2 linked regions of the Prochlorococcus marinus str. NATL2A genome follow. The protein of the gene in region 1 interacts with the protein of each later gene in a pairwise test. Links are inferred from orthologs where the notes say so. Each region holds a gene or a part of one and is shown on either strand. Other genes may lie near its edges. The genes, in order: leuS and ligA.

Region 1 (3,471 bases):
GATCTCAGACAATTCATTAATTTCATTATTATCATTCAAAAAAGCAATCAGACATCTAATACCATTGCCACACATTTCTGGCTCAGATCCATCAGAATTATAAATCTTCATTCTCACAAAACATTTATTATTAGACTCTAATATAAGAATAATACCATCAGCTCCGATGCCGAAATTTCTATTACATAGGTGCTCAATAAAATTATCTTTATTTTTTGAAAATAAATGGTCTAAATTGTTACTACGAGCATCAAAGATAATAAAATCATTACCAAGTCCTTGATATTTTGAAAAATTATTTTTCATGATTTTCTGATTGTTAAACTATGTTTGTAGGAAATAAAGGACTCTTGGTAGTAATTTCAGAACTATTGGCATATTGCGCATCAATTTATGAGAACATTATTTGATTAGCAAATCAACTACTGAAGGAGATCTTCCTTGAATAATACTACTTCAGATATTAATGACCAGCGATACGAGCCTCGGGAAGTAGAAGCTTATTGGCAAAAAGAATGGGCTAGTGATGACCTTTATAGGACAAATACTGAAGTAAATAAAGAAAATACTTTCTATGCCTTGTCCATGTTTCCATACCCATCAGGTTCTTTACATATGGGTCACGTCAGGAATTATGTAATTACAGACGTGCTCGCTAGATATAAAAGGATGAAAGGTTTTAACGTCCTACATCCAATGGGTTGGGATTCCTTCGGTTTACCTGCTGAAAATGCAGCAATAGAGAGAGAAATAAGTCCATCGACATGGACAGATAAAAATATTTCACAAATGAAAGATCAATTAGATCGTCTAGGACTATCAATAGATTGGTCTAAAGAAGTTACTACTTGCAAAGAAGAATATTATAAATGGACTCAATATATATTTAATCAATTACATAAAAATAATCTTGCCTATCAAAAAAAAGCAACAGTTAATTGGGATCCAATTGATCAAACTGTTCTTGCTAATGAGCAAGTAGACGCTGAAGGTAAATCATGGAGATCTGGAGCTAAAGTTGAGAAAAAAGAATTAAATCAGTGGTTTTTACGAATTACTAGTTTCGCCGAAGATCTTAATAAGGATTTAATTAAGCTTAATGACTGGCCAGATAGAGTAAGAGTTATGCAAAAAAATTGGATTGGTAAATCCATCGGAGCAGAAATAACATTTGAAATCAAAAATAGCGACCAAAAAATAACAGCATTCACAACAAGAATAGATACCGTTTATGGAGTGAGTTATCTGGTATTAGCATCGAATCATCCATTAATTGATCAATTAATAAGTTCTAATGATATAGATAAATTAAATGACTTTAGACAAACTCAAGAAAAGTTAAGTGATCTTGAACGTAATTCAGATACTAGACAAAAACTTGGAATGTACTTAGGAGTAGATGCAATTAATCCAGCAAATAATAAAGAGATACCGATTTGGATAGGAGACTATGTGATTATGGAATATGGAACTGGTGCTGTGATGGGTGTTCCAGCTCACGATAGTAGAGATTATCAGTTTGCAAAATCATATGATTTACCAATTCAATATGTAATAAAACCCAATATTGATGAAGATGAAAGTTATTTAAATGCTGAATTTGTTGATAAAGGAATCATGATCAATTCAGATAAATTTAATGGTATTGAATCTGATATTGCAAAAACACAAATACTTGAATTTGGTTCAAATTCAAATTGGGCAAAACCAAAGATCACATACAAATTAAGAGATTGGCTTATATCTAGACAACGATATTGGGGCTGCCCAATTCCGATTATTAATTGTAAGAAGTGTGGCCAAGTAAGAGTCCCTGACAATGATCTTCCAGTTGTACTACCAATTGATATTAAATTAACTGGTAAAGGTAAGAGTCCTTTAACAACCAAAACCGAATGGATAAATACTTGTTGCCCAAAATGTGGAACTGAAGCAAAAAGAGAAACTGATACAATGGACACTTTTATGTGTTCATCTTGGTACTTTTTAAGATATATAAATCCTGATAATTGTGAAAAGCCTTTTCTGAAAAGCGAAATAGACAAATGGCTTCCAGTTAAGCAGTATGTTGGTGGTATCGAGCACGCTATTTTACATTTACTATATTCTAGATTTTTAACCAAGGCTCTCAAGAAATGTGGATTAATAAATATCGATGAACCTTTTAAGAAACTGCTAACTCAAGGGATGGTTCAAGCCGTTACTTTTAAAAATCCCAATACAAATAAATATTTTTCAAAGGATCAAATTAAAGATATTGATAATCCTAAAGATCCACTTACAGGAGAGAATATTGAAATCATCTATGAAAAGATGTCGAAGTCAAAATACAATGGTGTAGATCCATCTGTAGTGATAGATAAATATGGAGCTGACACAGCAAGAATGTTTATTCTTTTTAAAGCTCCACCAGAGAAAGATTTAGAGTGGGATGACTCCGATGTCGAAGGGCAATACCGATTTATACAGAGACTCTGGAAATTTGTTATTAATACTTTTAAACTAACAAATAATAATTCAAGATCTAATATAGAAAAAGAAAAGTCTAAAGACGAAGAGGCTTTACGCCTAATTAATATTGCTATTAAGGAAATTACTGATGATTTGGATAATCTTCAATTTAATACAGCAATATCTGAACTTATGAAGGTTGTAAATGGCCTAAGTTTAATAGTTAATTACTGTAGTAATGAAACTCTAAATAAAGTTATTTCAATATTAGTTAAAATAACTTCTCCATTTTCTCCTCATATTGCAGAGGAGCTTTGGAAGACAATCGGAAATACTCAAAGTATTCATCTTCAGTCATGGCCAGAATTTGATGCAGGTGCAATTGAACAAGATACTTTTAAACTTATGATTCAAATAAATGGAAAAGTTAGAGGATCAATTAATGCTAGTAAAAATCTATCTAAAGAAAATTTAGAGGACTTAGCTATTAAAACTGAGGCTGCTATAAAATGGATGGATGGAAAGGAACCAAAACGAATAATTGTTGTCCCGAATAAATTAGTAAATATAGTTATTTAGCAATTAAGTTTTCGAAATAATAAGCTTATCGGGATTTGATTGATTACCAATCATTGAATAATGATCAGAATTTTCTGAAAGTTTTCTAAGAATTAAATAAATTGACTCTGTTGAATCAGAAGATAACGCATCATTGATTTCATTTAATGTTCTTTGCTTTCCATCATCTAATAATTCCTCAATCTCTTTTTGAAGTTTTATTATCTTTGTAGCCGCTTTTTTACCTGCTTCAACTCCCGGTTGATTGTAGGCATTAACATTAATCAATTCAGCATAGAGACTTACAGCTCGCTCAAACAATGCAATTAAAGCGCCAAGACTTGATTCATCAAATGACTTAAAAGTGATTGTCAAATTCTGTCTACCACCTTCAGTCAATGCTGAACGAGTTCCTTGAAGAAATCCAGACAAATAGTCACCTGGTCTTTTATTTTTTACTTC
Region 2 (3,271 bases), 920 kb from region 1 along the record:
AAGCTAATCTCATAGCTAATAAGTCAGACTCTTTAATCAAAAGGAATTAAAAACATGGATAGCGCTTTAATCAAAGCAATTGGTTTAAAAGCTCTCTTAGTTGGAGTTGGCGCACTTCTCCTGTTTTGGACTTTTAATGCAATTAAACTCGTTGTAAGTGCTAGAGGGATTAATCCTCTTGTGAAAAAGTTTTTTGATCAGATTGCAGCTGGCCGAATAGATGGGGCTTATAGACTTACGACAAAAGCTTATAAATCACACGTCAATAGACAAGACTTCATCAAATTTTTGGGTAGCTTGCAATTAAATCGATATAGAAACTTAAAATCAGGGCGTCCAAGGATAGAAGACAATCAAATCATGCTCACACTAAGCTTGAAATCAGAAGATAAGAAAAATGAAATGCCGCTGGATTTCACTTTTATTAAAATCAACGAAAATTGGCAAATTGATCGTATTGCTAAAGCCAATAAATAATTAAGCAGAATGTGATAAGTGAATTCAAACTTTAATCAACATTTTGAACGTATAAAAGAGCTGAGAGCTTTACTCAATAAAGCAAATTACTCCTACTATGTATTAGATTCACCAGAGATAGACGATTCTGTTTATGATCAACTCTATCGAGAATTAATTGAAATTGAAAATATTCACCCATCTTTAATTACTGATGATAGCCCCTCACAAAGATTAGGAGGTGTTCCTTCTAAAGGATTCAAAAATGTTGAGCATAATATTCCTCTTTTAAGTCTAGATAATGCTTTTAATTTAAACGAAGTAGAAGCATGGTACGGAAGGATCAGCAAATTAATAAGTTCAGAAAATAAAAATATCAAAAAAGTTTATGATCCAGAACTTATATGTGAATTAAAAATTGATGGAAATGCTATTTCATTAAGATATGAAAATGGAATTTTAACTAGAGCAACAACTCGTGGAGATGGAAAAACTGGAGAAGATATCACTACTAATATCAGAACAATTTCGACAATTCCTTTACGTTTATTATTAGAAAATCCACCCTTATGGGTTGAAATTAGAGGCGAGGCTTTCATGCCCAATAATATATTTAATAAACTCAATATTGAAAGAAAAAATAATGATCAACCACTCTTTGCAAATCCTAGAAACTCTTGTGCTGGAACATTAAGACAATTAGATCCCAAAATAGTTGCATCTAGAAAACTTGACTTCTTCGCATACAGTCTTTATTTTCCAGAAAATTGGGAGCCAACTGATAACAATTTTAAAAAACCAATTTCTCAATCTGAATCACTTGAGTTTTTAAAAAATATTGGGTTTAAAGTTAATACTACATATGAAACAACAAAAACATTAAATGAAGCAAATAAGTATTACAAATATTGGGAAGTTAAAAAAGATTTTTTAGCTTATGCAACTGATGGCATAGTAGTAAAAATAGATAAATTTGAAATACAAAATCTATTAGGAGCAACCAATAAAGCTCCAAGATGGGCAATTGCTGTCAAATATCCAGCGGAAGAGAAAGCAACCAAGTTAAGAAAGATAATTTTCCAAGTAGGTCGCTCTGGTGCAGTTACACCAGTAGCAGAATTTGAATCGATAGAGCTTGCAGGAACATCTGTGAATCGTGCAACTCTTCATAATGCAAAAAGACTTGCCTCTTTAGATCTTCATTATGAAGACACAATAATTGTTCGAAAAGCCGGGGAGATTATTCCTGAAGTGATTAGGGTTATAAAAGAGTTTAGAAAAGTTGATGCAAAATTAGTTCAACTTCCTCAAAACTGCCCAGAATGTAATTCGAAGTTAATTCTAGAATCAAACGAAGCAATTACAAAATGTATTAATTATAGATGCGCAGCAAAATTAAAAGGTCTTTTACGTCATTGGGTCAGTAAAGGTTCAATGAATATAGATGGATTAGGTGAAAAAATTATCAATCAATTAGTAAATGAAGGATATGTAAAGTCAATCGCTGATTTATACAAACTTGAAATTGATTCCCTTTTAGAGCTTGAAAGGTTTGGTGAAAAATCTGCAAATAATCTACTAATAGAAATTAACGAATCTAAAAACAAAAATTGGCACAAACAACTCTACGGCTTAGGGATACCTCACATAGGAGAAGCGAATGCTAAATCTCTTTCGAACAACTTTAATAGTATCGAAGAACTTAATGCTATTGCGAAGGAGTCACCTGAAAAAATATCCAATATTTATGGATTTGGGAATGAGATGAAAGATGCAATAGTTAAGTGGTTTGATGATTCTAATAATCAAACCTTAATTAAAGAATTAAAAGCAATTGGATTTTCTCTAAAAGAGAGTTTAGATTCAAACTACAATTCAAATCAATCAAATGTTTTTGATGGTAAGAGTTTTGTCTTAACAGGGACTTTGGATTCACTTACAAGAGATGAAGCAAAAGAATTGATAGAAAGTGCTGGAGGGAAAGTCAGCTCTTCAATTAGTAAAAAAACAGACTTCTTAGTATCAGGAGAAAAAGCTGGAAGTAAATTAAACAAAGCACAAGAGCTTGGAGTAAAAATAATTAACGAAAATGAATTGAAGCTATTACTATAAAATGGTCATAATTTAAAAATGCTTAAAAATAAAATTTTTTCTTTAATCAAAACTGAATGTGGGCGCGCTAAATATGAAATGCTGGCTTCCAAAAAAGGTATATTTAATCGAATAAGACTGTATTGGTTTATCCTGTTTGCAACGATTAAAGATTGGAATTTAACAGCTGAGGATTAATCTAAGGATTTAGAATCCTGATTTATTTTTCTTGTTGAACGTAAAACTAAAATAACAATTAAAATTGTTGAAAAGATACTAATTAAGCTCCAAATAAATGAACTTGTATCAGATCTTCCAGAAAGTACTTCGCCAAAACTTGAAACTTTAAGTGCTAAGGAACCTAAGCTGCAATATAAAATTGTGCCAGGTAATATACCAAACATTCCAATAGTAAAATCACGAACTTTTACATCGCTCAAGCCATAAGTAAAATTAAGTAAGCCAAATGGAAAAAGAGGAGAAAGTCTAGTTAAAAGAATGACTTTCAGACCCTCGCGTTTAACAGCCTTCTCCATAATTTGAACTTTTGGAAAATTCGAGACCTTGCTTTGAGCCCATTCTTTTAAAAAAGTTCTCCCTAAATAAAAAGTTAGATGAGCTCCAACAAAAGCACCTACAAAAACAACCGAACTTCCAAGCCAGGTTCCATAAAGAAAGCCAGACAACATGGAAAGCCAGGAGCCTGGCAGCAAGCAAGACACCC

The links.
Region 2: the proteins of leuS (region 1) and ligA interact in binary tests that used the Escherichia coli proteins (3 or more experiments, as listed by UniProt). The link is inferred for Prochlorococcus marinus str. NATL2A from one-to-one orthologs.

Annotation. Positions count from the first base shown.
Region 1 is NC_007335.2:859,737-863,207, reverse strand. Bases 107-3,235 are described here. They hold leuS (leucine--tRNA ligase), read left to right. Parts: upstream 107-441; coding sequence 442-3,030; downstream 3,031-3,235. Other genes in these bases: PMN2A_RS04535 (glucose-6-phosphate isomerase), read right to left, coding at 3,034-3,235; dapF (diaminopimelate epimerase), read right to left, coding at 107-306. In the rest of the region: more of dapF, read right to left, coding at 1-106; more of PMN2A_RS04535, read right to left, coding at 3,236-3,471.
Region 2 is NC_007335.2:1,784,659-1,787,929, forward strand. Bases 103-3,031 are described here. They hold ligA (NAD-dependent DNA ligase LigA), read left to right. Parts: upstream 103-495; coding sequence 496-2,568; downstream 2,569-3,031. Other genes in these bases: PMN2A_RS09675 (hypothetical protein), read left to right, coding at 103-477; PMN2A_RS09685 (TVP38/TMEM64 family protein), read right to left, coding at 2,742-3,031. Outside these bases: more of PMN2A_RS09675, read left to right, coding at 55-102; more of PMN2A_RS09685, read right to left, coding at 3,032-3,271. UniProt on the Escherichia coli protein: DNA ligase that catalyzes the formation of phosphodiester linkages between 5'-phosphoryl and 3'-hydroxyl groups in double-stranded DNA using NAD as a coenzyme and as the energy source for the reaction.